3 regions of the Streptomyces sp. NPDC097129 genome follow, and region 1 is predicted to be linked to each of the others. Evidence: riboswitches for the same ligand, from Rfam matches in the RefSeq annotation. Region 1 holds a riboswitch; each other region holds the start of a gene.
The links. Region 1 has a riboswitch for cyclic di-AMP ahead of AC0B9F_RS06850 (M23 family metallopeptidase). Riboswitches for the same ligand answer to the same signal wherever they lie in the genome.
Positions count from the first base shown of each region.

Region 2: linked by a shared signal. The riboswitch ahead of AC0B9F_RS10145 (M23 family metallopeptidase) and the one ahead of AC0B9F_RS06850 (M23 family metallopeptidase) in region 1 are both predicted to bind cyclic di-AMP.
Region 3: linked by a shared signal. The riboswitch ahead of AC0B9F_RS20060 (transglycosylase family protein) and the one ahead of AC0B9F_RS06850 (M23 family metallopeptidase) in region 1 are both predicted to bind cyclic di-AMP.

Region 1 is NZ_JBVOQE010000002.1:205,507-214,860, forward strand. It holds gene AC0B9F_RS06815 (hemerythrin domain-containing protein) at 1-588, opposite strand, end outside; gene AC0B9F_RS06820 (MBL fold metallo-hydrolase) at 763-1,356, opposite strand; gene AC0B9F_RS06825 (GlxA family transcriptional regulator) at 1,450-2,409, shown strand; partial or broken gene AC0B9F_RS06830 (IS701 family transposase) at 2,491-2,760, shown strand; gene AC0B9F_RS06835 (TetR/AcrR family transcriptional regulator) at 2,931-3,551, shown strand; gene AC0B9F_RS06840 (immunity 49 family protein) at 3,610-5,178, shown strand; gene AC0B9F_RS06845 (SGNH/GDSL hydrolase family protein) at 5,231-6,016, opposite strand; gene AC0B9F_RS06850 (M23 family metallopeptidase) at 6,267-7,181, opposite strand; cyclic di-AMP (ydaO/yuaA leader) riboswitch at 7,187-7,342, opposite strand; gene AC0B9F_RS06855 (tyrosine-protein phosphatase) at 7,809-8,606, shown strand; gene AC0B9F_RS06860 (DUF6126 family protein) at 8,632-8,754, opposite strand; gene AC0B9F_RS06865 (helix-turn-helix domain-containing protein) at 8,751-9,354, opposite strand, start outside.
Region 2 is NZ_JBVOQE010000002.1:994,822-1,004,175, reverse strand. It holds gene AC0B9F_RS10160 (DNA gyrase/topoisomerase IV subunit A) at 1-1,510, opposite strand, end outside; gene AC0B9F_RS10155 (M16 family metallopeptidase) at 1,882-3,276, shown strand; gene AC0B9F_RS10150 (M16 family metallopeptidase) at 3,273-4,661, shown strand; cyclic di-AMP (ydaO/yuaA leader) riboswitch at 4,921-5,074, shown strand; gene AC0B9F_RS10145 (M23 family metallopeptidase) at 5,087-5,830, shown strand; gene AC0B9F_RS10140 (GntR family transcriptional regulator) at 6,041-6,733, shown strand; gene AC0B9F_RS10135 (HPr family phosphocarrier protein) at 6,917-7,198, opposite strand; gene AC0B9F_RS10130 (bifunctional acetate--CoA ligase family protein/GNAT family N-acetyltransferase) at 7,379-9,354, shown strand, end outside.
Region 3 is NZ_JBVOQE010000006.1:350,424-359,777, forward strand. It holds gene AC0B9F_RS20035 (glycoside hydrolase domain-containing protein) at 1-347, shown strand, start outside; gene AC0B9F_RS20040 (SurA N-terminal domain-containing protein) at 494-1,138, shown strand; gene AC0B9F_RS20045 (nucleoside triphosphate pyrophosphohydrolase) at 1,239-2,294, shown strand; gene AC0B9F_RS20050 (cytochrome P450 family protein) at 2,291-3,589, shown strand; gene AC0B9F_RS20055 (transglycosylase family protein) at 3,717-4,808, shown strand; cyclic di-AMP (ydaO/yuaA leader) riboswitch at 4,991-5,159, shown strand; gene AC0B9F_RS20060 (transglycosylase family protein) at 5,163-5,894, shown strand; gene eno (phosphopyruvate hydratase) at 6,174-7,469, shown strand; gene AC0B9F_RS20070 (FtsB family cell division protein) at 7,596-8,072, shown strand; gene AC0B9F_RS20075 (DUF501 domain-containing protein) at 8,095-8,649, shown strand; gene AC0B9F_RS20080 (Ppx/GppA phosphatase family protein) at 8,646-9,354, shown strand, end outside.

The DNA.
Region 1 (9,354 bases):
GCGCATGTACACGTGGTGCGCGTGCTTGGGCAGGAGCTGGTCCAGGACCGAGGTGACGGTCCGCTCATCGGCGCCGTCCAGGAGCCAGGGCAGGAACCGCGCCGCACACGGTTCGATCCGGCGCGCGTGGGCGCGTCCGAAGAGATCCCACTGCTCCTGGCTCAGGACGGCCTGAACCAGCGGGAGGACGGTTTCCTCCTCATGGTCGAGGTGCTTGTCGAGGCCGGTGACCAGGCCGTCGGCGAGCTCCCCGAGAAGGTCCGGCCCGATGTGGACGTCGGTCAATCCGTCGTCGACCGCTCCGACGAGAAAGACGAGGGCGGCGTGCTCGGCCTCGATCGCCTCCAACCGCGTCAGGTCGAAGGGCCGACCGGCCAGCGCCTGCCGCAGCGGGGGCCACAGCGCCTCGTCCTCGGCGGCTTGATGGGCGTGCAGGGCGCTCTGGAACATTCCCCAGCCCGGGGCCACGCGCAGCACACGCCGGAGACCGGCACGATGGACGGCGACGGCCCGGGCGACGTGCCCCAATTCCCTGCGCAGCGCGTTGTGCACCGCGTAGGTCACGGTCATGTCGAGCCTCTCGCTCACGTGGGTCCAACTCCTGGGCTTCAAAGACTGATTGGGTGTCAGGAACCCCGACGGCACGCGTCGTCCCTGACACGAACCAGCGTCCCCCGAGGCCACCCCAGGATCAACGCAGACTTCGTGAGCCGATCGATAACTCAGCGGTTATCAATGCCCCTTAGCTGTCCGCAACGCGCTTTAGACCGGGACGTTTTCGGACGGGTTGAACGGGCTGCCATGGCCGGGCACGATCAGGTCCGCCGCGGCGAGCACCCGCAGGCGGGAGTTTCGCAGGACTTCACGGTCCGGGGCCACCGGGTCGTCCGCCGGGCCGTTCTCGTGCCACCACAGGTCACCCGCGAAAGCCACCACGCCCTCGCCCGTGCCCGCCAGCAGCGTGATGTCCTCGGGACTGTGGCCCGGGGTACGGATCAGGCGCAGGGACGGGGTGAGTTCGTAGCCCTCGGCATCCCGATTCGTCCACTTGTCGTCCAGGTACTCCACCTTGTGGTCGTGCACCCGGGCACGCCCGAAGAGACCCACGTTCATGGTGTTGTCGGGGTGGTGGTGGCTGAGGACGACGTCGGTGATGTCCTCGGGGGCGAGGCCCAGTTCCGCGAGCGGCCCGAGGATGTCATCGCGGCTCGCCACCATGCCCGGGTCGAAGATCACGTGTCGTCCCGCATCGGAGACATAGGAAACGGTCGCGGCGACCCCGGGGCCCGTGGAGCCCACGTAACCGGTGGTCAGTACCTTGAAAGCGGCGCTGCGGCCGAGCGGTGCGTCTGTCATGACCACAATCCTGCGGGGACCGGCGAGGGTTGACGAGTGGCACTCCTGCCCATGATCGCAGGATTCGTGCCAGCGGACTGCCACACTGCACTCATGCCGCCTTTCACGTCTGTCGCCGCGTACGTCCCTCCCGGCGTCGGCATGCTCGCCGTGGGCATCGTCTCCGAGGTGTTCGGCCCGCACGGAGCGGCCCTGCCCGGCTTCGACTTCGCGCTGTGCGCCGACCGGCCCGGAGAGGTGGCCGCGGACTGCGGAGTACCGCTCTCCGTCACGCACGGCTTGGACCGGCTCGCCGCAGCAGACCTCGTCATCGCCCTGCCCGGCGCCGGCTTCCGCATACCGCCCGCCCCGCCCGTACTCGACGCGTTGCGGACCGCGCACGCGCGCGGAGCCGTGGTCGCGGCCCACTGCGTCGGTACGTTCGCACTCGCCGCCGCCGGACTGCTCGACCAGCGGCGGGCAACCACCCACTGGCGGTTCGCCGAACTCCTCGCCGGTCGGTTTCCCGGGGTCACCGTCGAACCCGACGCCCTCTACATTGACGAGGGCACCATCGTCACGGGCGCCGGAGCCGCCGCGGGCTTCGATCTGTGCCTGCACCTGCTGAGGCGGGAGTATGGCGCCGCGCAGGCCAACGCCATCGCCCGGGACATGGTGCTGCCCGCCCACCGGGACGGCGGACAGGCCCAGTACCTGGCCACGCCCGTCCCCGAGGACGGCTGCGACGTACGGCTGGCAGAGGTCCTCGCATGGGCCCGGGAGAACCTCCACCAGCCGCAGTCCGTAACGGAGTTGGCGCTCCGCGCCACGATGAGCAAACGCACCTTCGCCCGCCGCTTCACCGCCGCGACCGGCACCACCCCGCACGCCTGGCTGCGCCATCTGCGGCTGAGCAGGGCGGAGGAGCTGCTGGAGACCACGGACCTCCCCGTCGAGGAGATCGCTCGCCAGGTCGGTTACGGCAGTGCGGCCGTATTGCGGGAGCAGTTCGTACGACGCCGGGGCGTACCACCCCGCTCCTACCGGCAGGCGTTCACCAGCGCGCCCCGCTGACCCGCGGCATCTCAGCGCTTTGGTCAAGCCGCCGCGGACCTCCACGGCGGGCCGGCATGCCGCCATGAGGTAATGCCACGGCCCATTCGGTGGGTGACCGCGGATGCCGCCTACGGCTTCTTCAAGGGCTGGCGGTCCGAGCTGGAGCGGGCGGACGTCTTCCACGTCATGGACACGACCCGGCACGACACCGTGGTCACCCGCTGGGCGATCGACCACCCCGTCCACGACCTGTTCAGCGGCCTGGCACGGCAGAAATGGAAACGCCGTTCCTGCGGCAGCGGGGCGCACGGCCTGCGGATCTACGACTGGGCACGCGTCGAGGTGCGGCCCTGGCACCGTCACCGTCGCAGTACCAGGGCGTCCGCTTCCTGCTGTGCTCCCGGGTCATGACCGACGAGGAGTGGGCGCGCGTGGCGGCCGAACCGCCGCTGCCGACCGGGGCGGACACCCAGGGCTGAGCGCGCGGGGCCGGGCAATCGAGGTGCCCGGCCCCGGGCGCTGCACTAGGGTGAACAGCCGTGGCGAGAGTGCGGTTGAGCGTGGCGGAGCGGCGGGAGGAGATCCTGCGGGCCGCCGTGGAGCAGATCGAGGAGCGGGGCGTGGCGGCGGTGCGGATCGCCGACGTCGCCCAGGCGCTCGGAGTGAGCAACGCGCTGGTGCTGTACCACTTCTCCACCAAGGAGAAGCTGGTCGCGGCGGCCTTCGCGTACGCCGCCGAGTCCGACCTCGCCCGGCTGCGGGAGCTGCTCGGCCGCCGTACCACCGCGCTGCGCCGGCTGCGCGCGGCGGTGCGCTGGTACGCGCCGACCGGGCAGGCCAAGGGCTGGCGGCTGTGGATCGAGGGCTGGTCGGCGGCGCTGCGCGAGCCGCCGCTGCGCCAGGTGGGCCGCGACCTGGACCGGCAGTGGAAGGCGGCGCTGGCCGAGGTCGTCGCCGAAGGGGTGGCCGCGGGCGAGTTCAGCTGCCCCGACCCGGCCGCCGCGGCGCTGCGGCTGACGGCTCTGCTGGACGGGCTGGCGGTGCAGCTGACCGCGTACGGCGGCACGGTCTCGCGCATCCGCGCGCAGGAGTGGGTCGATGAGGCGCTGGCCCGTGAACTCGGGCTGACCCGGGAGGCGTTGACCGCGCAGGCGCGGTGAGCGGCACCACCGCGGGGGTGCGGCGGCGCGGTGGGAAGGGGCCTCGTAGAGTCCCGGGGTGAACCAACTGCACACACCCGATCCCCATCTGCCCATGCTGACCCGGGCGCAGGCCGACCGGCTGCGCTCCCTGGCCGTCGGCCACCTCGGCGCCCGGCACGGCGACGAAGTCGTCGCCGACGGCGCGGACGTCCTGCACGGCGGTCGCCGCAGCCCCCTGACGACGCTGGCCCAGCGCTGCCGCGACATACCCGAGGAACACTGGCCCGAGCTGGTCCGGCTCCACTTCGAGCGCCTGGAGAACGCCTCGAGCGGCGGCGAGGACGCCGCAGAGCTGCTGCGCGGGACACGGCTGCGGCTGCTGCCCGACGACGCGTTCCCCGAGGAGGCGGCGGGCAGCTTCCACTACGTACGCCCGGTCGCCGACGGTCTGCTCGCGGCCCTCGCCCTGGACACTCCGGAGTCGGTGCGCATCCTGCACGACGGTGACGTGGCCCGGGTGGGCGCCGAGCAGCTGTGGGCGGCGGGCCGGGCCAACCTGCTCGCCGAGCCCGTGCGGCACGAGGAGGTGCGCACCGCGACGGGGGCGGTGCTGCACTCGGTGTACGGCGACTCGCACTTCGTCGCGAGCAGGGCGCTGGCGCTGCCGGAGCTGGTGCGGGAGGTGACCGGCCGGGAACTGCCCGAGGCCGGCGCGCTGGTGGCCGTACCGACGCGGCATCTGCTGGCGTTCCATCCGATCGAGGACGGCACGGTCGTGGACGCGGTCAACGACCTGGGCGCCTACGCGCTGGGCGCCTGCCAGGACGGGCCGGGCTCGCTCACCCCCCGGCTGTACTGGTGGCACCGGGGCCGGCTGGTGTGTCTCACCCACATCGACCAGGAGACGCGGTCGCTGTCCGTGCGGGCCCCGCAGGAGCTGCTGGAGCTGATGAAGCGGCTGCGCGGGGACCAGGACGGCCCCTCCCCCTTCGCGGCGGCGCTCGCCCATGCTCACGCACAGGCCGCCGACGACCCCGCCGCGGTGAAGCTGGAGAGCTGGGAGGCGTGGGTACGCGCCATGCAGGAGGGCTCCGCGCTGTTCGAAACGCCGGACGCTCCGCAGGGCGACGGCCGGGCCTGGCTGGAGGCGTTCTGGCTGGCGCTGGTGTGCCGGGAGGGCGAGCGGCTGACGCGGCTGAGCCAGGTCCCGGTGGACGTGCTGCGCCGGGCCGGCGACGCGGACGACTACCTCTTCCACTGGATCGGCACGCTGCAGGCCTTCATCCTGCGGCGCCCCATGGACGAGGTCGCCGACCGCCTCGTCACCACGATCCGGACGTCCGACCCGCAGGTGGCGACCCGTACGCCGGGCGAGTTCCTGAACCTGGTCGACTACCAGCCGATCGCGCTGTTCCACCGGTTCATCGCCCGTGACCAGGAGAAGTTCGCCGCCGCCCTCGACGAGGCGCTCGCGCACCACGCCCGCTACTGGCAGGGCTCCGGCGACCCGCGTGCGCTGGTCGCCCTCGGCCCGCTGGCGCTGGCCTCACTGGCCCACGACGCGGGCTTCCCGGTGGACACCTCGTCGCCGTATCTGCCCCAGCACCTCGTGCGGGGGTCGTGGTACGGGGAGTTCCCGACCTGACGGCCGGGCGAGGGGCGGCCGCCGGTGTGCGGTCCGCCCCTCGCCGGGCGGCTCAGGCGACGGCCGCGATCCGCAGCTTGATGTCGTCCGGGGACAGCGTGCCCTTGGCGGTCACATGGTCGCCGGAGGACTCGCCGCGCAGCCGACGGCCGATCCACGGCACCAGGTACTCGCGCGCCCAGTGGACGTCGTCGCGCCGCACCTCGAGCGTGCCGCGGGGCGGCAGCGGCGGCCAGGGCTGCTCGGGGTCGGCCGGGATCCGCAGGCCGAGCGCCTGTCCGGCCCGCAGCGCCACGCGCGTGTGCCCCTCGGGCGACAGGTGCAGCCGGTCGTCGTCCCAGGCGCGGCGGTCCTGCACGGACTTCAGCGACCACAGGTCGAGCACCGGGCAGCCGTAGCGGTCGGCGATGGCCCGGACGTGCCCGTTGTAGGTGGCGATCTTGCCGCGCAGGTGCTTGAGCAGCGGCACGCCCCGGGTGTCGAAGCCGGTCGTCACCATGACCGTGCCGGCCGCGGCGGAAAGCTGCGCGACCGCCTTCTCGAACCGCTCGGCGACCTCGTCGGGGTCGGTGCCGGGGCGGATGATGTCGTTGCCGCCGGCACAGAACGACACCAGGTCGGGGGCGAGTTCGAGGGCCGTCGGGACCTGCTCGGCCACGATCTGGTCCAGGAGTCTGCCGCGCACCGCGAGGTTGGTGTAGGTGAAGTCGCCCTCGGGCCGCCGGTCGGCGAGGAGTACGGCGAAACGGTCGGCCCAGCCCACGAACTGACCGTCGGGCCCGGGGTCGCCGACGCCCTCGGTGAAGCTGTCCCCCACCGCTACGTACGACCCGATCACTGCTCTGCTGTCACTCTTCGAATCGTCTGCCACAGCAGGCCATGATTCACCCTCGAATGTGACCTACGCGACCGTAGGCAGGGGTTGACGGTCGGTGAGATAAGCCACTCCGCGAGTCCGGCGGAGCCGGGAATAAGTGATCCGCCGGGTCGGCGTGGCCTGTTGCGGACACACCGGAGGCCGGGCACCCGTGGATCGGGGCCCGGCCTTGGTGGCGTGTCAGACGGGTGGCCGCCGGGGCGGCGCGGGGTCAGCCGACGGTGACGCCGTGGGCGCGCAGGTAGGCGACCGGGTCCACGTCGGAGCCGTAGTCCGGCGTGGTGCGGATCTCGAAGTGCAGGTGCGGGCCGGTCACGTTGCCGGTCGCGCCGGACAGGCCGAGCTGCTGGCCCATGGTCACGGTCTGGCCGGCCGAGACGGAGAGCTGGGACAGGTGGGCGTACTGGGCGTAGTAGCCGTCGTTCAGCTTGATGACGACCTGGTTGCCGTAGGCGCCGCCCCAGCCGGCGGTGACGACGGTGCCCGCGCCGACGGCCTTGACGGTGGTGCCGGTCGGGACGACGAAGTCGACGCCGGTGTGGTAGCCGCTGGCCCACATGCTGCCGGGGGTGTGGTAGGCGGTGCCGATGGTGGCGCCGCTGACCGGGAGGGTGAAGCCGGTGGCCGTGCTCGTCGACTGGGCGGGCTTGGCGGCGGGCTTGGCGGCCTCGGCGGGCTTGGCGGGCTTGGCGGCGGCCTTGTGCGCGGGCGCCTCGCTCTTGTGCGACGGGGCGGCCTGGTGCGCCGCGGCGGCCTTCTTGCCGAGGGTCAGCTTCAGGCCGGGGTGGATGAGCGACGGGTCGCTGCCGACGGCCTCGCGGTTGTCCTCGTACAGCTTCTTCCAGCCGCCGGCGACGTGCTGCTCGCCGGCGATCTTCGACAGGTAGTCGCCGGACTTGACGGTGTAGACGCGCACGCCGGACCGCTCCGCCTGCTTCCCGGCGGACGGCAGGTTCTGGACGGCCTTGCCGGACACCGACTGGGCGGCGGTCTGCGGGGTGGCCGCGTGTGCGCCGGCGGCGCCGATGAGCGGCAGCGCGAGCGCGGCGCCGCCGGTGCCGGCGACGGCGAGAGTGCGGGCGAGACGCTGGGTCTTCGGACGACGGTGCTTACCCTTTGCGGGCATGGCGCTTTTCCTCTCCGGCGCCTGCGAGGTGAGCTGTCGGGTTCGGGCTGGAGATGCCCGGCCGCGCCTGGGCGCGGCTTCACCCCATAGCCGTTCCGGGAACCGGAACAGGCGTCGTACCTGTGGGTCCCCCGCTCCTGCCGTGCGTCGGGTGGGTGGGTGCGGTGCGCCGGACGGCGGCAGGATTCGGCGTCCGTCCGGATTCGGTGGGGAACGTAAGCGAGCAGGACGCGCAGGGACAAGCGAATGGTTGCGTGAAGGGGCGTTTGCCGTGATCCAATGAGGGAATTCGCCGTCACACTGTGTGTATTCGGGCCGCCTTCGGTTCGTCAATTCACCAGGAAATCCCTCGTCATTACGTGAACATGACGTACGACGGACGGTCACGGTTATGACCCTCCTCACGCGTCCGTATTCCAGGGGCCCTCATTTCCTTGCGAGTTGGAAGGAAGGCCCTAATTCGGGCAGAAAGCCCAGAAGTGACGTGAGCGGATAACCGGCCCATTCGTCCGCCGCCGTCCGGAGGCGGGGACAACCGGTTGCCCCGGGAACCGATGTCGTATCGTCAAAGGGCAGCCCGTCGGCCATTCGAGCCGCGTCGGCGGGCACGAGCGGGAGGAGCCCTTCGTGACGCAGCAGGTGCCGTCGACCGAACCCGAGCTGACCGGAGTGCGCAACTTCCGAGACGTGGGCGGGCTGCCCACGGTCGACGGACGGCGGGTCCGGCACGGGGTGCTGTTCCGCAGCGGCCACCTCGCCCACGCGACGCCCGAGGACGCGGTGTACCTCTCCTCGCTGGGGCTGCACACGATCTTCGACTTCCGCAACGAGGCCGACCAGAGGCTGGAGGGCCCGGACGTCGACCTGCCGGGCGTGCGCAACGTCAACCTGCCGCTGTCGGACCCGGCGGACGGCGCCGAGTTCTGGAAGATGGTCCGCGACGGCGACCTCGACCAGCTGCGCGGCATCCTCGCCGACGGCAGGGGCGCGAACCGGATGATCGCCTCCTACCGCACGATCATCAAGGAGCGCACCGGCGAGCACTCCCGGGTGCTGCACGCGCTCGCCGAGGACAGCGTCCCGGCCCTGATGCACTGCGCCGCGGGCAAGGACCGCGCGGGCCTGTCGATAGCGGTCACCCTGCTCGCCCTGGGCGTGGAGAAGGACGCCGTCGTCGAGGACTACCTGAAGTCCAACGAGAAGCACCGCCGCTACAAGGTGCGCCGCAGCGGCTCGGCGCAGTCGGCCTACACCCCCGAGGTCATGGAGCTGCTCAGCCCGCTCTTCGACGCGCGCGCCGAGTACCTCACGGCGGCCATGGAGACCATCGAGGAGACCTGGGGCGGCGTCGACGCCTACCTGGAGCAGGGCCTGGGGATCACCCCCGAGACCCGGGAGCGGCTGCGGGCGCGGCTGCTCGACTGAAGCCCCCGGCGCCGGCCGGGGGCGCCTACTGGCCGGACCCCAGCTCGAACAGCAGCCAGATGAACCCGGCCAGGAGGTGCCCGACGGCGATGTAGATGATGAGCCGGATCCACAGGGTCCGGGGGAACTTCTCCTCGAAGTCGCTCATCGTGCCTCTCCAGGGTGGGCGGGCCCCAGGCACAGCGTGGCCGTGGGGCTCTGCAGCAGTGTGTGGACGAACAGGAGCTCGAGACCGCCGGGGTCCTCCGCGGCGATCCGGTGCGGGGTCAGCGAGTCGAAGTGCGCGCTGTCACCCGGGCCGAGCCGGTGGGTGGTGTCCCCGAGGCGCAGCCTGAGCCGTCCGGCCAGGACGTACAGCCACTCCTCCCCGGGGTGCACCCGCACGATGTCGCCCTGCGCGCCGTAGGGCACCTGCACCCGCAGGGCCTGCATGCCGCGGCCGGGCGCGCCGGCCTGCCAGTACGTCCAGCCGCCGGCCGCGCTCGGCTCCATGTCCACGGCGCGCACGACGGCGTCCCGCTCGGCGACGCTCTCGCCGAGCAGCTCGGAGACGGTCGTACTGTAGATACGGGCCAGCGCGAGCAGCATCGGCAGTGAGGGCTGGCGCCGGCCGGTCTCCAGCCGGGACAGATGGGCCGGGGACAGTCCGGCGGCGCGGGCGGCGGCCTCCAGGGTGAGGCCGGCGCGGCGGCGCAGGGACCGCAGCTGCGGGGCCACCGCGGGCAGGTCGCCCGCCGGTTCCGCGGGG
Region 2 (9,354 bases), 790 kb from region 1:
AGCCCGCGGACTCCAGCAGGACCGTGCGCCGGTCGGTGCCGAAATTCTTGGCCACCGCGGCCAGTTCGTTGGAGACCAGCTTGCGCAGCTCGGCGTCCGAGTCGAGGATCCGGGTCAGCTCCTCGATCTCCGCGTTCAGCCGGTCCTTCTCCGCTTCCAGCTCGATGCGGTCGTACTTGGTCAGCCGGCGCAGCGGCGTGTCGAGGATGTACTGCGTCTGGATCTCGCTCAGCGAGAAGCGCTCCATCAGGCGCTGCTTGGCCTGCGCGGAGTTCTCGCTGGAGCGGATCAGCCGGATGACCTCGTCGATGTCGACGAGCGCCGTCAGCAGGCCCTCCACCAGGTGAAGCCGGTCGCGCTTCTTGGTCCGGCGGAACTCCGAACGGCGGCGGACGACCTCGAAGCGGTGGTCGAGATAGACCTCCAGCAGCTCCTTCAGGCCCAGCGTCAGCGGCTGGCCGTCGACCAGCGCGACGTTGTTGATGCCGAAGGACTCCTCCATCGGCGTCAGCTTGTACAGCTGCTCCAGGACCGCCTCCGGCACGAAGCCGTTCTTGATCTCGATGACCAGGCGCAGTCCGTGCGCACGGTCGGTGAGGTCCTTGACGTCGGCGATGCCCTGGAGCTTCTTGGAGCCCACCAGGTCCTTGATCTTGGCGATGACCTTCTCGGGTCCGACCGTGAAGGGCAGCTCCGTGACGACCAGGCCCTTGCGGCGCGCCGTGACGTCCTCCACGGAGACCGTCGCGCGCATCTTGAAGGTGCCGCGGCCCGTCTCGTACGCGTCGCGGATGCCGGCGAGGCCGACGATGCGGCCGCCCGTGGGCAGGTCGGGGCCGGGGACGAGCTTCATCAGCGAGTCCAGGTCGGCGTTCGGGTACCGGACCAGGTGCCGGGCGGCGGCGATGACCTCGCGCAGGTTGTGCGGCGGCATGTTCGTCGCCATGCCGACCGCGATCCCGGACGAGCCGTTGACCAGCAGGTTCGGGAAGGCGGCGGGCAGCGTGACCGGCTCGCGCTCCTGGCCGTCGTAGTTGGGCTGGAAGTCGACGGTGTCCTCGTCGATCGACTCCGTCATCAGCCCCGTGGCCTCGGCCATCCGGCACTCGGTGTACCGCATGGCGGCCGGCGGGTCGTCGTTGCCGAGCGAGCCGAAGTTGCCGTGGCCGTCGACCAGCGGCAGGCGCATGGAGAAGGGCTGCGCCATACGGACCAGGGCGTCGTAGATCGACGCGTCGCCGTGCGGGTGCAGCTTGCCCATGACCTCGCCGACGACGCGCGCGCACTTGACGTAGCCGCGATCGGGGCGCACACCCATCTCGTTCATCTGGTAGACGATGCGGCGGTGCACCGGCTTGAGGCCGTCCCGGGCGTCCGGCAGGGCGCGGGAGTAGATGACCGAGTACGCGTACTCGAGGAAGGAGCCCTGCATCTCGTCGACGACGTCGATGTCGAGGATCTTCTCCTCGTAGTCGTCGGGCGGCGGGGTCTTCGTGCTGCGGCGGGCCATCGCTGCCTGGCTCCTTGCTGAAGCGTGAACGGTATCTGACGCGGACCATTGTGGACCGTGGGACTGACAAGCCGGGCGCGGACCCGGCCCCGGCGCACCCGGCAGTGCCTGGGCACCCGGCTCCGGCTGCGTGAAACAGTGCCTGAACGCCCGGCTCCCCGGCACCGGCGGCCGTAGGGGAGCGCCCGAGCCGGGGCACCGGGACCCCGGCCTTGCCGATCCGCGCACGACGATCGCCCGAAGGCTACGCGATCTCGCTGTCGGCGTACCTCGTGCGGGAACTTGGCCGCCGGTCCGCACGCTTGCATACAGTGGCAGGACGGCAGGAAACACGCGGTTTCACGACCGCTTCCGCGATCGAAGGGACGTACATGCCCATGGGTCACACGGCCACAGCCGAGGCAGGCTCCGGCGGGCTGACAGCAACCGAGCACCGCCTGGCCAACGGCTTGCGCGTGGTGCTCTCCGAGGACCACCTGACCCCGGTCGCCGCGGTGTGCCTCTGGTACGACGTCGGCTCGCGCCACGAAGTCAACGGGCGTACGGGTCTGGCTCACCTTTTCGAGCACCTGATGTTCCAGGGCTCCGCCCAGGTCAAGGGCAACGGTCACTTCGAGCTGGTGCAGGGCGCCGGCGGGTCGCTGAACGGCACCACCAGCTTCGAGCGCACCAACTACTTCGAGACCATGCCCGCCCACCAGCTGGAGCTCGCCCTCTGGCTGGAGGCCGACCGCATGGGCTCCCTGCTGGCCGCCCTGGACGACGAGTCCATGGAGAACCAGCGCGACGTCGTCAAGAACGAGCGCCGCCAGCGCTACGACAACGTCCCCTACGGCACCGCCTTCGAGCGGCTGACCGCCCTCGCCTACCCCGAGGGCCACCCCTACCACCACACGCCGATCGGCTCCATGGCGGACCTGGACGCGGCCACCCTGGAGGACGCCCGCCAGTTCTTCCGCACCTACTACGCGCCGAACAACGCGGTCCTGTCGGTCGTCGGCGACATCGACCCGGAGCAGACCCTCGCCTGGGTCGAGAAGTACTTCGGCTCCATCGCCTCCCACGACGGCAAGCCCGCGCCCCGTGACGGCGCGCTGCCCGACGTCATCGGCGGCCAGCTGCGCGAGGTCATCCACGAGGAGGTCCCGGCGCGCGCCCTGATGGGCGCCTACCGGCTGCCGCACGACGGCACGCGCGCGTGCGACGCGGCCGACCTCGCGCTGACCATCCTCGGCGGCGGCGAGTCCTCCCGGCTGTACAACCGGCTGGTGCGCCGCGACCGTACGGCCGTCGCGGCCGGCTTCGGTCTGCTGCGGCTGGCCGGGGCACCCTCCCTGGGCTGGCTGGACGTCAAGACGTCCGGGGACGTCGAGGTGCCGGTCATCGAGGCCGCCATCGACGAGGAGCTCGCCCGCTTCGCCGCGGAGGGCCCCACGGCCGAGGAGATGGAACGCGCGCAGGCCCAGCTGGAGCGCGAGTGGCTGGACCGGCTCGGCACCGTGGCCGGCCGCGCCGACGAACTGTGCCGCTACGCCGTCCTGTTCGGCGACCCGCAGCTCGCCCTCACCGCCGTCAAGCGCGTCCTCGAAGTGACGCCCGAGGAGGTGCAGGAGGTCGCCAAGGCCCGCCTGCGTCCCGACAACCGCGCGGTGCTCGTGTACGAGCCGAAGACGCCGGAGGCCGCCCAGGACGCCGACGTGCCGGAGGACCCGGAGCAGGAAGCGACCGTAGAGGCAGGCAACGAGAACGAGGAGACGGCCAAGTGACCGAGCTCGCCACGATGGACTTCCACCCCCGGCCCCAGGCGGGCGAGGCCAAGCCGTGGGCGTTCCCGGCCCCCGAGCGCGGCACGCTCGACAACGGCCTGACCGTGCTGCGCTGCCACCGCCCCGGCCAGCAGGTCGTCGCCGTCGAGGTGCTCCTGGACGCGCCTTTGGACGCCGAGCCGGCCGGTCTGGACGGCGTCGCCACGATCATGGCGCGCGCCTTCTCCGAGGGCACGGACAAGCACTCCGCCGAGGACTTCGCCGCCGAGCTGGAGCGCGCCGGCGCCACCCTCGACGCGCACGCCGACCACCCGGGCGTCCGGCTCAGCCTGGAGGTGCCCGCCTCCCGGCTGGCCAAGGGCCTCGGTCTGATCGCCGACGCCCTCCGAGCGCCCGCGTTCGCCGACAGCGAGATCGAGCGGCTGGTGCGCAACCGCCTCGACGAGATCCCGCACGAGCTGGCCAGCCCCGCCCGCCGCGCCGCCAAGGAGCTGTCCAAGGAACTGTTCCCGGCGACCTCGCGCATGTCGCGTCCGCGTCAGGGCACCGAGGAGACGGTCGCCACCGTCGACGCGGCCGCCGTGCGTGCCTTCTACGAGCGGCACGTGCGCCCCGCCACCGCGACCGCGGTGGTCGTCGGCGACCTGACCGGCCTCGACCTCGACGACCTCCTCGGCGACACCCTGGGCGCCTGGACGGGCTCGCGCACCGAGCCGCGCCCCGTGCCGGCGGTGACCGCCGACGACACCGGCCGCGTCGTCATCGTCGACCGCCCGGGCGCCGTCCAGACGCAGCTGCTCATCGGCCGGATCGGCCCCGACCGGCACGACCGCGTATGGCCCGCGCAGGTGCTCGGCACGTACTGCCTGGGCGGCACCCTCACCTCCCGCCTGGACCGCGTCCTGCGCGAGGAGAAGGGCTACACCTACGGCGTGCGCGCCTTCAGCCAGGTGCTGCGCTCCGCCCCCGACGGCACGGGCGCGGCGATGCTCGCCATCAGCGGCTCCGTGGACACGCCGAACACCGGCCCGGCGCTGGACGACCTCTTCAAGGTGCTGCGCACCCTGGCGGCGGACGGCCTGACCGACGCCGAGCGCGACGTCGCCGTGCAGAACCTCGTCGGGGTGGCCCCGCTGAAGTACGAGACGGCGGCCGCCGTCGCGGGCACGCTCGCCGACCAGGTCGAGCAGCACCTGCCCGACGACTACCAGGCGGCGCTGTACCGGCAGCTCGCCGCGACCGGCACCGTGGAGGCCACGGCGGCGGTCGTCAACGCCTTCCCGGTGGACCGTCTGGTGACCGTGCTCGTCGGTGACGCGGCGCAGATCAAGGAGCCCGTCGAGGCCCTCGGCGTCGGCGCCGTCACCGTGGTGAGCGCGGAGTAGCCGCACACGCGCGTGGGGCCCTGGTTCCTGACGGAGCACCAGGGCCCCTGCCATGTCCACAGGCCATGTCAGGGCCGTATCCACAGGTCTGTTTGTGATCGAAGGCGCGGCATCCCACATATGCCCGAATTGGGACGGAGGTTGCCTGTCTGACCTGTGGGATGCGCTACAAAACCCCTGTTTCGTTTGAGGATTGAAGGTCGATCACCGTACTTTCGTCCGGGCTGTCCGTCAGGCAGTGCGCCGCACCCGCGGCACCGGACAGCCATCGCCGAGTCCCCGTACGGCGCGAGCCAGGGGAGCCGGGGACCCACACGTCCCTGGGGTGAATCGGGCGCCCGCGAGGGAGTCCGTAGGAGACCTTCCTGCTCCGAACCCGTCAGCTAACCCGGTAGGCGAGAGGGAAGGAAAGGACAAGCCACCACATGGCGTTCGTCAGCGCCACCGGGAAGCACCGCCGTCCGAGCCGGATGAAGCGCACCACCACGCAGGCCGCCGGCATCGCCGCGCTCACCACCACCGGCGTCATCGGCGCCCTCGCGGCCCCCGCCCTCGCCGCCGACACCTCCGCCGAGCAGACCGGTCTGCTCCCCGTCATCAGCGTCGACGACACGGTCGCCGCGCAGATCGACGCCCAGGCCGAGGCCCAGAAGCAGGCCGCCGAGCAGACGGCCATCGAGCAGGCCGCCCGCCAGGCCGCCGCCGCGCGGGCCCACGAGGCCAAGGAGCGCGCCGCCCGCGAGGCCGAGCGCAAGCGCCTGAACAGCTTCACGGCCCCGATCGCGCACTCCTACGTCTCCACCGGCTACGAGGCCAGCAGCTCCCTGTGGTCCTCCGGCCACCACACCGGCATCGACTTCCACGCCGCCACCGGCACCACGGTGCACGCGGTGGGCTACGGCACCGTCGTCGACACCGGCTGGGGCGGCGCCTACGGCAACCAGATCGTCATCCGCATGCACGACGGCACGTACAGCCAGTACGGGCACCTGTCGTCGATCGGCGTCGTCGTGGGCCAGCAGGTCGTCACCGGCCAGCAGATCGGCCTGTCCGGCGCGACCGGCAACGTCACCGGCCCGCACCTGCACTTCGAGGCGCGCACCAGCCCCGACTACGGCTCCGACATGGACCCGGTCGCCTATCTGCGCGCGCACGGCGTGAACGTCTGACGCCCGAGAACGGCACCAGCATCGCGAAGCCCCGGCCCACCGTGCCGGGGCTTTCGTCGTTTTCGCCTCCTCTCCCGGAAACCCCGGTGAACTGACCAAAAAATATCCATGGAATCCGCTCTGCCGTCGGAAATTCCGTCCCCTTGGAATAGAGTCACGGAACACGCGTCCATCGTCGGCGTTTCACGGGGATCAAGGCGGAGGTCGGACATGCGTATTCCGGCGCACTCGGTGTGCACGGCGATCCGGGACGACATCGTCGCAGGCGTCCACGAACCCGGCAGCCGGCTCACCGAGGAACTCCTCGCCCGCCGCTACGGCGTCTCCAGGGTGCCCGTGCGAGAGGCGCTGCGCACCCTGGAGGCCGAGGGCTTCGTCGTGACACGGCGGCACGCGGGCGCGTGCGTGGCCGAACCCACCGAGCAGGAGGCGGCCGACCTGCTGGAGATGCGGATGCTGCTGGAGCCGCTCGGCGTGGCGCGGGCCGCCCAGCGGCGCACCGAGGCGCATCTGAAGGTGCTGCGCGGCCTGGTGCGCCTCGGTCAGGACCGGGCCAGGCACGGCACCGGCGACGACCTGCGGTCCCTGGGCGGCTGGTTCCACGAGACGCTCGTCCAGGCGTGCGGGAGCCAGGCGCTGACCGCGACGCTCACCCAGCTGCGCCACAAGCTCGCCTGGATGTACGCGGTGGAGCCGTCGGCCGACCCCGTACGGACCTGGACCGAGCACGGCGCGATCGCGGACGCCGTGGCGCGCGGCGACGGGGAGCGGGCCCGCGCGGTCGCCGCCCTGCACACCGAGCGCTCCACCGCCGCGTACCGGCTGCGCCGCTTCAGTGGCGACGGCCCCGGGCGGGTGAGGAGTTCGCAACATCCCGTAAACACGTCGGGCCTACGGCATTAACACGAGCGCCGTATACAAAGAACGGGATATCTGTGCCCCGCTGAAAGTGCTGCCCTTTTGACGCTTTCTTTCGAGTCGTCGATTCCCTCCTGTGTCACGGAGGGGCGGGAAAAGAAAAGCCGCGCCGGCCTCGAAAGGCCGACGCGGCTTCTTTTATGCGTGACTCAGACGGTCATGCGTGACTCAGACGGTCTCGGGGAGCTCCTCGAGGCCCTCGGAGACCAGCTTCGCCAGACGGTCCAGGGCGGCGTCCGCGCCCTCGGCGTCGGAGGCGAGGACGATCTCCTCGCCGCCCTGGGCGCCCAGGCCGAGGACGGCCAGCATGGAGGCCGCGTTGACGGGGGTGCCGCCGGCCTTGGAGATCGTCACCGGGACGCCTGCGGCCGTGGCGGCTCGGACGAAGATGGAGGCGGGGCGGGCATGGAGGCCCTCGGCCCAGCCGACGTTGACGCGGCGCTCAGCCATGTGTTGCTGCCCTTCAGTTTCTCAGGGTTGTCTAGACCAGTTTCCCATAAGGTGAAGCATGCCCGGAGAGGTCCTGCGACCCCATCCGGACGCGATCACCGGGCCTCGGCCTCGACCCGGCATCCGTCCTCCACAGAGTGCCCCGCGCCGTTGTCGTACGCGAGCCGTACTCTGGGCCCCATGCAGAGCGCGTCGGACAGGCAGGAGTACCCCGCCCACTGGGAGGCCGACGTGGTGCTGCGCGACGGCGGCACCGCGCGGATCCGCCCCATCACCGTCGATGACGCGGACCGCCTGGTCAGCTTCTACGAGCAGGTGTCGGACGAGTCGAAGTACTACCGCTTCTTCGCGCCCTACCCGCGTCTGTCCGCGAAGGACGTCCACCGCTTCACACACCACGACTTTGTGGACAGGGTGGGACTCGCGGCCACGATCGGCGGCGAGTTCATCGCAACCGTACGCTACGACCGGATCGGCGTGAACGGAATGCCCGCGTCCGCCCCCGCCGACGAGGCCGAGGTCGCCTTCCTCGTCCAGGACGCCCATCAGGGCCGCGGTGTCGCCTCCGCCCTGCTCGAACACATCGCCGCCGTCGCCCGCGAGCGCGGCATCCGCCGCTTCGCCGCCGAGGTGCTGCCCGCCAACAACAAGATGATCAAGGTGTTCACGGACGCCGGGTACACCCAGAAGCGCAGCTTCGAGGACGGCGTGGTGCGCCTGGAGTTCGACCTGGAGCCCACCGAGCGCTCCCTCGCCGTGCAGTACGCGCGCGAACAGCGCGCCGAGGGCCGCTCCGTGCAGCGGCTGCTGATGCCCGGCTCGGTCGCCGTGATCGGCACCGGCCGCACCTCGGGCGGCGTCGGCCGCAGCGTTCTCGCCAACCTCCGCGAGGGCGGCTACACTGGCCGGCTGCACGCCGTGAACCGCGCCTTCGGACCCGGCGTCACCGAGCTCGACGGCGTCCCCGCCCACCGCTCGGTGCGGGAGATCGAGGGCCCGGTCGACCTCGCCGTCGTCGCCGTGCCCGCCGACCACGTGCCCCAGGTCGTCACCGAGTGCGGCGAGCACGGCGTGCAGGGGCTCGTGGTCATCTCCGCCGGGTACGCCGAGAGCGGTCCCGAGGGACGCGAGCGACAGCGCGAACTCGTCCGGCAGGCGCGCACGTACGGCATGCGGATCATCGGTCCCAACGCCTTCGGGATCATCAACACCTCGGCGGCCGTCCGGCTGAACGCCTCCCTGGCCCCCGAGATGCCGCGCCCCGGCCGCATCGGCCTGTTCGCCCAGTCCGGCGCCATCGGCATCGCCCTGCTGTCCCGGCTGCACCGGCGCGGCGGTGGCGTCACAGGGGTCACGGGCGTGTCGACGTTCGTCTCCTCCGGCAACCGCGCGGACGTCTCCGGCAACGACGTCCTGCAGTACTGGTACGACGACCCCGACACCGACGTCGCCCTGATGTACCTGGAATCCATCGGCAACCCGCGCAAGTTCACCCGCCTCGCCCGGCGCACCGCGGCCGCCAAGCCGCTGGTCGTCGTCCAGGGCGCCGGATCCGGGCCCCAGGGACACGCCGTACGGGCGACGCGCCTGCCGCACGCCACGGTGTCCGCGGTGCTGCGCCAGGCCGGTGTGATCCGCGTCGACACGATCACCGAGCTGGTCGACGCCGGCCTGCTGCTGGCCCGCCAGCCGCTGCCCGCCGGCCCGCGCGTGGCGATCCTCGGCAACTCGGAGTCCCTCGGGGTCCTGACCTACGACCAGTGCCTGGCCGCCGGACTGCGCCCGCACCGCCCGCTCGACCTCACCACCGCCGCCTCCGCGGAGGATTTCCGCACGGCACTGGCGCGGACACTCGCCGACGACAGCTGCGACGCGGTCGTCGTGACCGCCATCCCGGCGATCGGCGAGGGCTCGCCGGGGGACGCCGAGCTGGCGCAGGCGCTGCGCTCCGCGGCGGCGGCCGTGCCGGGCAAGCCGGTGCTGGTGGTGCACGTCGAGCTGGGCGGCCTCGCGGAGGCCCTGTCGGCCGCGGCGAGCACGGCGCCGCAGACGGACACGCGCGTGCCGCTCACGACGGGCCGGAGCGACACACCGGGCGCGCCGGTCACAGGGGCTGCGCCTGTGGCGGCGGGCCGCCCGGCGGACACGCACGTACC
Region 3 (9,354 bases), on a different contig from region 1:
ACGACACCACGAACAAGTCGTGCAACGACGCCGTGCTGACGTACGTGCGCGCGTTCACGAAGGGGCTGCGGGCCAAGACATACCGGGCCGGCTTCTACGGCTTCACCAGCTCCAGCGCCAAGGCGATCGCCACGGCCGCCAACAAGACGGACCTGCCGGGCAACCTCTGGTACGCGCTGTGGGACAAGAAGGAGACCACCACCGCGGACTGGCCGTGGGGCGCGTCGCAGTTCACCAACCACAGCCGCGGCCACCAGTACCTGGTGAACAGCAAGGAGACCCGGCGCGGCTACACGATCACCGTGGACCGCGACGCGTGGGACGCGCCGGTGGCCATCGTCGGCTGACGTTCTTCACCGCGGAGCGCGCGCGGCGGTGCCGGAAGCGGCGGTGAATCGTTGGTCGAATGGGTTGGCCTCAGCCTGCCCACTGCCTACCATCGATCACCGCAAGACCTTGTGCACCGTCGCACAAACTCCTCGGGAGGTTCCCCTTGCACCGCCGCCGTCGCACCGCGCTCCTGCTGTCCGCCGCGATCGCCGCGGCACCCCTGCTCACCGCCTGCGGAAGCGACTCGCATCCGGGCGCGGCGGCCGTCGTCGGCGGCCAGAAGATCACGGTCTCGCAGCTTCAGGACCGGGTGAACGAGGTCCGCGCGGCCCAGCGCGCGGCGGCGGGCGGCGAGGCGAACTACGCGCGCGTGGTGTCCGGCTCCGGAAACCTCACCCGGCAGACGCTGCACAGCATGGTCCTGGACCAGGTGCTGCACCGCGCCGCGCGGGACGCGGGCGTCGCCGTCACCCCCCGCGACGTGCAGCAGCTGCGCGCGGGGGTGGAGCAGCAGCTCGGCGGGGCCCAGGCCCTGGAGACGACCTGGCTGCGCGAGTACGGCATCCCGCCGCAGCGCGTCGACGACAATCTGCGCCTGCAGGTCGAGGCGCAGAAGCTCGCCGCGAAGCTGGGCACCGACACCAATCAGCCGGCGTTCTGGAAGGCCCTGTCCACGGCGTCGCGGGAACTGGGCGTCGACCTCAACCCGCGCTACGGCACCTGGGACGCCCAGAAGGTCGGCCGCGTCGACGCGAAGACCCCGTGGGTCAAGGACGTGACGACGGCGGCGTCACAGCAGCCGGCGTAGCCGCCCTTTTCACGACCCTCTCCGGGCAGATCATCACACCGCGACCCCGCCCTGTGGACAACGGGCGGAGCCATCTCCCGCCGCGCGGTACGTTCGAAGCGTGAACGCATCGCGCCCCGAAGACTCCGCCGCCCCCGGCCGCATCGTCCTGCTCACCACCAGCCACCGCGTGGCGCCCGGCCTGCTGTCCTGGCCCGCCTGGCAGGCGGTGCGGGAAGCCGACCGGGTGCTGTGCGCGGAGGGCTCCCACCCCCAGCTGCCGTACTTGCGCGAGGCGGGCGTCGTCGTGGAGGAGGCCGCCGCGAGCGCCGACGAACTGCTGGACGCCTGCGCCGGTGGCCGCACGGTCGTGGTCGTGGCCGGCGGCGAGGGCGAGCCGGCGCTGACCGACGGCCTGGCCCGGCTGGCCGGCTCCGGCCGCGTCGCCATGCCGGAGCTGGAGCTGCTGCCCGCCTCCTACGACCTGCCCGGCGCCCGCCTCCTCGACCTCGTGCAGGTCATGGACCGCATCCGCGTCGCCTGCCCGTGGTCGTCACGGCAGACCCACGAGGGCCTGGCGAAGTACGCCATGGAGGAGGCGTACGAGCTGGTCGAGGCCATCGAGGACGGCGACCGCGACGAACTGCGCGAGGAGCTGGGCGACGTGCTCCTCCAGGTGGTCTTCCACGCGCGCATCGCCGAGGAGGACCCGGAGGCCCCCTTCTCCGTCGACGACGTGGCCGGCGCCATCGTCGCCAAGCTCATCCACCGCCACCCGCACGTCTTCGGTGACGCCACCGCCACCACCCCCGAGGAGGTCAAGGCGCACTGGCGGCGCACGAAGGCGCAGGAGAAGCGGCGCGCCTCCGTCACCGAGGGCGTCCCGGTGCACCAGCCCGCCCTGGCCCTCGCCGCCAAGCTCGCCGCCCGCACCCGCACGGCCGGCCTGGACGTCGAGCTGCCGCAGGGCGAGGGCATCGGCTACCAGCTGCTGGCGCTCGCCGCGCGCGCCGAGGCGGACGGCGTCGACCCGGAGACGTCGCTGCGCGCGGCGGCCCGCGCCTACCGGGACGCGATCCGCGAGGCGGAGGGCGTCGGCGGCGACGCGGCGTCCGCGGCGTCCGGCGCCCACCGCGACGCGGAGGCCCACCCGGATCCGGATACGGTCGGGCAGTGACCGAGCAGCTCCGCCCCGACGACGCCCCCGAACTCTTCACCTGGGAGTTCGCCGCCGACCCCTACCCCGCCTACGCGTGGCTGCGCGAGCACGCGCCCGTGCACCGCACCCGGCTGCCCAGCGGGGTGGAGGCCTGGCTGGTCACCCGGTACGCCGACGCCCGGCAGGCCCTCGCCGACCAGCGGCTGAGCAAGAACCCGGCGCACCACGACGAGCCGGCGCACGCCAAGGGCAAGACCGGCATCCCCGGGGAGCGCTCGGCGGAGCTGATGACGCACCTGCTGAACATCGACCCGCCGGACCACACCCGGCTGCGGCGCCTGGTCAGCAAGGCGTTCACGCCCCGCCGGGTCGCCGAGTTCGCGCCGCGCGTTCAGGAGCTGACCGACCACCTCATCGACGGGTTCGCGCAGCGGGGCTCGGCCGACCTCATCCACGAGTTCGCCTTCCCGCTGCCCATCTACGCCATCTGCGACCTGCTCGGCGTTCCCCGCGAGGACCAGGACGACTTCCGGGACTGGGCCGGGATGATGATCCGGCACGGCGGCGGGCCCAGGGGCGGGGTCGCCCGGTCGGTGAAGAAGATGCGCGGCTATCTCGCCGAGCTGATCCACCGCAAGCGGCAGGCGCTGCCCGCCGAACCCGCCCCCGGCGAGGACCTCATCTCCGCCCTGATCCGCGCCTCCGACCACGGCGAGCACCTCACCGAGAACGAGGCCGCGGCGATGGCGTTCATCCTGCTGTTCGCCGGGTTCGAGACGACCGTCAACCTCATCGGCAACGGCACCTACGCCCTGCTCACGCACCCGGAGCAGTGGCACCGGCTGCAGGACTCCCTCGCCCGGGGCGAGCGCGAGCTGCTGGAGAGCGGGGTGGAGGAACTGCTGCGCTACGACGGGCCGGTGGAGCTGGCGACCTGGCGGTTCGCCACCGAGCCGCTGACCGTCGGCGGGCAGGACATCGCCCCCGGCGATCCCGTCCTCGTCGTCCTGGCCGCCGCCGACCGCGACCCGGAGCGCTTCCCCGGGCCCGACGTGCTGGACCTCGCCCGCCGTGACAACCAGCACCTCGGCTACGGCCACGGCATCCACTACTGCCTGGGCGCCCCGCTGGCCCGTCTGGAGGGCCAGAGCGCCCTCGCCACCCTGCTCACCCGGCTGCCCGACCTCCGACTGGACGCCGAACCGGCCGACTTGCGCTGGCGCGGGGGCCTCATCATGCGGGGTCTGCGGCAGTTGCCCGTGACGTTCACGCCCGCACCCGCACAGAAAACTGACACCTCTTCAACTATGTGATCTTCACGTGATCTGCGCGGCATGAACTTGTGACTGGCGATCGTCTGCCGATACGTTCACTCGTCAGCGCGACGCCGGTGCCTCCAGGCGCCGCGCCGGTCACTGCTGTCTCGCGAAAGGTCACCGCATGCTCCCCGGGAACGGCCGACACCGTCGCCCCCGTCAGGCTCCGGCTCTCCTCGTCGCGGCCGGAGTGACCGGCTCCGCCATCGCCATCCCGCTGCTCGGCGCGGCGAGCGCCCACGCGGCCGACGGTACGACGTGGGACAAGGTGGCCGAGTGCGAGAGCCAGGGCCGCTGGAGCGACAACCCCGGGATCGGGCTGTACGGCGGCCTGCATCTGTCGCAGGAGGACTGGGAGGGACACGGCGGCCTGGAGTACGCGGCCCGGCCCGATCTCGCCAGCCGTTCGCAGCAGATAGCCGTCGCCGAGAAGGTCCTCGCCGACCAGGGCGTCGGCCACTGGACGCTGTGCGGGCTGACCGCGGGCCTGTCCGCCGACACCTCCGCACCCGACGTCGACACGGGCGTCGCGGGCGACACGGCGGGCGGCGGCTCGGTGTCCGCCGGCTCCACCGCCGGCTCGGGCTCCTCCGCCCCGGCTTCCCCCGGTCCGACCGGCTCCTCCGGTTCAGTCGGTACGTCCGGATCCACCGGTACCGCCGAATCATCCGGAACCTCCGGTTCGGTGGACTCGCCCGGCTTGCCCGACTCCTCCGGGACGCCCTCCGGCACGGCGAGCGGGACGCCCTCCACGGGTGTCTCCGCGCAGCCCTCTGACGGTGCGTCGTCCGCCGCCCCGTCCACGGGCGCCGCGACCGAGCCCGGCGCGTCCGGGAGTTCCGGAACCGGCACGTCACAGCCGTCCGACAGTCCCTCCGCGGCTGCCGCAAAGGACGACGATCCGGACACCCTGCGTCAAATCGTCGGCTCCTCGGGGCTCGTCGACACCGGCGCCCTCGACGGCGGCGGACGCCACCGGGGCGCCGGCGCCACGGAGGACACGGTCCAAGCGGGCGCGACGCCCGCCTCGGGCCGGCACGCCTCGCGCTACGCCGTCCGCGACGGGGACAGCCTCACGTCCATCGCCGACTCCCTTGGCGTCGAGGGCGGGTGGCGCGCGCTGTACGCGGAGAACCGGGACGCGATCGGCGCCGACCCGGGCCACATCGTGCCCGGTCAGACACTGCTTGTCGGTGGCGAAACGGGCCGAAAGTAGCGGGAGTTGACGCCCTGTTTCGAGACTAATGTCCGCTTTGGTGAAAGTGTGGGATGAGTCTCAGAAGCCGTGATCGTCTTTGAAATTCGGCCGATCGCCTGTCTACGGTCATGACCGCTCGCCACCGCGAGCTCCGGCGGCCGCAACGCCGAATCCTGCCAGCGGCCGCACGGGAACAGTCGTCGCATAACGCGCCGCAGGCAGGAGCGGGGGACCCAAGGTAAGCGCCGTGCCCGGCAGTTGAGCCGGAGCGGCTAGGGGTGAAGCCACACCTCCCACGGGAGGGGTGGCCGGGCAACTCAACCGGCCCGAACCCGACAGCTCACCTCGCAGGCGTCGGTGAGGGGATCCACCATGCTGTTTTCCGGCAAGGGCAAGCACCGTCGTCCCTCCAAGGCCACCCGCGCCATCGCGCTCGCCGGCGTGACCGGCGCCGCCGTCGCCGCCCCGCTGATGGCGGCCGGCAACGCCTCCGCCGCCACCACCTCCGAGTGGGACGCGGTCGCGCAGTGCGAGTCCGGTGGCAACTGGTCCATCAACACTGGCAACGGTTACTACGGCGGTCTGCAGTTCTCCGCCTCCACCTGGGCCGCGTACGGCGGCACCGCCTACGCCCCGCAGGCCAACCAGGCCAGCAAGGCGCAGCAGATCCAGGTCGCCGAGAAGGTCCTCGCCTCCCAGGGCAAGGGCGCCTGGCCGGTCTGCGGCACGGGCCTGTCGAACACCCCGAACAACGGCGGCGGCTCCTCGAGCTCCTCCAGCTCTTCCAGCTCTTCCCAGGGCAGCGGCTCGTCCTCCCAGGGCGCCACCACGACCCGCTCCACGGAGCAGCAGAGCGCCTCCCGCTCCAGCGAGCGCCCGGCGCAGACGCCGAAGAAGCAGAGCACCAAGACCGTCACCACCCCGACCGGCAAGAAGGTCAAGAAGGGCGACGGCGAGTACAAGGTCGTCAAGGGCGACACCCTCAGCTCCATCGCCGAGAAGCACAAGGTCGCTGGCGGCTGGAAGAAGCTGTTCGACCTGAACAAGGACATCGTCGAGGACGCCAACCTGATCTTCCCGGGCCAGCAGCTGCACCTGAAGTAAGCGGCAGCCGGCCGGCCGAGGGCCGCTCCCCGTCCCCACGGGCTCCCCGCCCCGGTGCGTCTTCCCCCGTACGCACCGGGGCGGGGCTTTGTCTTCCGGTGTTTCCCGGCCGTTCAGCCGGAACGGCACCCCCCTTTGTTCCGTGGATGAACAATGGGTACGGTCTGTCTGTCCACGGGCCGGTCGGTCGGCTGGCCGATGGCCCCGGGGCGGTTAGGCTCTAGTCGCAAGGCTCACCAGCCCCGCACTTCCAGCGTCACATCCACGAAGGAGATGCTCGTGCCGTCCATCGACGTCGTCGTAGCCCGGGAAATCCTGGACTCCCGAGGCAACCCCACGGTCGAGGTCGAGGTCGGCCTCGACGACGGCAGCACCGGTCGTGCCGCCGTTCCGTCCGGCGCCTCGACGGGCGCCTTCGAGGCCATCGAGCTCCGTGACGGCGATGCCAGCCGCTACCAGGGCAAGGGTGTCGAGAAGGCCGTCCTGGCCGTCATCGAGCAGATCGGCCCGGAGCTGGTCGGCTACGACGCCACCGAGCAGCGCCTGATCGACCAGGCCATGTTCGACCTGGACGCCACCGACAACAAGGGCTCCCTCGGCGCCAACGCCATCCTCGGCGTCTCCCTCGCCGTCGCCCACGCCGCCTCCGAGGCCAGCGACCTGCCGCTGTTCCGCTACCTGGGCGGCCCGAACGCGCACCTGCTGCCGGTGCCGATGATGAACATCCTGAACGGCGGCTCGCACGCCGACTCCAACGTGGACATCCAGGAGTTCATGATCGCCCCGATCGGCGCGGAGTCCTTCTCCGAGGCGCTGCGCTGGGGCGCGGAGGTCTACCACACCCTGAAGAAGGTCCTGAAGTCCAAGGGCCTGGCCACCGGCCTCGGCGACGAGGGCGGCTTCGCCCCGAACCTCGGCTCCAACCGCGAGGCCCTCGACCTGATCCTCGAGGCGATCCAGGAGGCCGGCTACACCCCCGGCGAGCAGATCGCCCTCGCCCTCGACGTCGCCGCGTCCGAGTTCTACAAGGACGGCTCCTACGTCTTCGAGGGCAAGACCCGCTCGGCCGCCGAGATGACCGAGTACTACGCCGAGCTGGTCGACGCCTACCCGCTGGTGTCCATCGAGGACCCGCTGTTCGAGGACGACTGGGCCGGCTGGAAGACCATCACCGACAAGCTCGGCGACAAGGTCCAGCTCGTCGGTGACGACCTGTTCGTCACCAACCCCGAGCGCCTGGCCCGCGGTATCGAGGAGGGCGCCGCCAACGCCCTGCTGGTGAAGGTCAACCAGATCGGCTCGCTCACCGAGACCCTGGACGCCGTCGAGCTCGCCCAGCGCAACGGCTTCAAGTGCATGATGTCCCACCGCTCCGGCGAGACCGAGGACGTCACCATCGCCGACCTGGCCGTCGCCACCAACTGCGGCCAGATCAAGACCGGTGCCCCGGCCCGCTCCGAGCGCGTCGCCAAGTACAACCAGCTGCTGCGCATCGAGGAGATCCTCGACGACGCCGCGGTGTACGCCGGCCGCAGCGCCTTCCCCCGCTTCCGCGGCGCGGTCTCCAAGGGCTGACCCATCCTGACGTAAGGCTCAGGCCCTGTCGTACGTACGTCCCCGTACTCGGTCCCGTACCGTGTCCGGGGACGTACGCACGTGTGCCGCACGCGAGGCAAGAGGCAAGGGGAGGCGGTAAGCCAGATGGCCGTGAAGGACCGGGACCGTTTCTCCACAGCGACCAGGATCCGGCTGCTCGGCGAGCAGACCGCGGCCCGCGTCTACCGCTCCCAGACCAAACGGCAGGCCCGCCGCTCCCGGCTCACCGGCCGCGCGGCGCTGCTCGCGCTGGTGGTGTGCACGCTGATCGTGGCGCTCGCCTACCCCATGCGCCAGTACGTCTCGCAGCGCGCCGAGATCGCCGACGTCCAGCGGCAGAAGCAGCAGGCCCGGCAGCGCGTGGAGCAGCTGCGCGACCTCAAGGCGCGCTGGCAGGACGACTCCTTCGCCGAGCAGCAGATCCGCAAACGGCTGCACTATGTACTGCCGGGGGAGACCGGGTACGTCGTGGTCGACCCGGACGCCGCGAAGCAGGCCCGCACCGACGCCGGCTCGGCGGACCGCCCCTGGTACTCCAACGTCTGGGACGGGGTCGACAAGGCCGACGCCTTTGACCAGTAATTCGACAAGAGAGAACTCCGTAGTGGAAACGCCCCCGCCGTCCACCCCGCGCACCGAACCCACCGACGCGGACGTGGCGGCCTTCCAGCAGCAGTTGGGCCGGCCGCCGCGCGGGCTGCGCGCGATCGCCCACCGGTGCCCCTGCGGGCAGCCCGACGTCGTGGAGACCGCCCCGCGCCTGCCGGACGGCACCCCCTTCCCGACGCTGTACTACCTCACCTGCCCCCGGGCCTCCTCCGCGATCGGCACCCTGGAGGCCGAGGGCGTGATGAAGGAGATGACCGAGCGGCTGCAGAGCGACCCGGAGCTGGCCGCCGCCTACCGCGCCGCGCACGAGGACTACATCCGGCGCCGCGACGAGATCGAGGAGCTGACCGGCTTCCCGAGCGCCGGCGGCATGCCGGACCGGGTGAAGTGCCTGCACGTGCTGGTCGCCCACTCGCTGGCCGCCGGACCGGGCGTCAACCCGCTCGGCGACGAGGCGATCGCGCTGCTGCCCGAGTGGTGGCGCAAGGGCCCCTGCGTCACCCCGGCCGGCGACGGCGCGGACGCCGGAACCGAGGAGGACGCCCAGTGACCCGGGTCGCCGCCATCGACTGCGGTACGAACTCCATCCGGCTGCTGGTCGCCGACGCGACCGTGCCCGACGGCGCCGCCGGCGCGGGGGCCACGGGCGAACTCGTCGAGCTGGACCGCCGTATGACGATCGTGCGGCTCGGGCAGGGCGTCGACCGCACCGGCCGGCTCGCCCCCGAGGCGCTGGAGCGCACCTTCGCCGCCTGCCGGGAGTACGCGCAGATCATCAAGGAGCACGGCGCCGAGCGGCTGCGGTTCGTCGCCACGTCCGCCTCCCGCGACGCGGAGAACCGCGACGATTTCGTACGCGGTGTGCTGGACATCCTCGGTGTGGAGCCGGAGGTCATCACCGGTGACCAGGAGGCGGAGTTCTCCTTCACCGGCGCGACCAGGGAGCTGGCCGGGCACGAGCACCTTCAGCGGCCGTTCCTGGTGGTGGACATCGGCGGCGGCTCCACGGAGTTCGTCGTCGGCGAGGAACACGTGCGCGCGGCCCGCTCGGTGGACGTCGGCTGCGTACGGATGACGGAGCGCCACCTGGTGGCCGGCGGGTCGGTCACGGATCCGCCCACCGAGGAGCAGATCGCGGCGATGCGGGCCGACATCGAGGCCGCGCTCGACCTCGCCGAGAGCAGCGTGCCGCTGCGTGAGGCGCGCACGCTGGTCGGGCTCGCCGGGTCGGTGACGACCGTGTCGGCGATCGCCC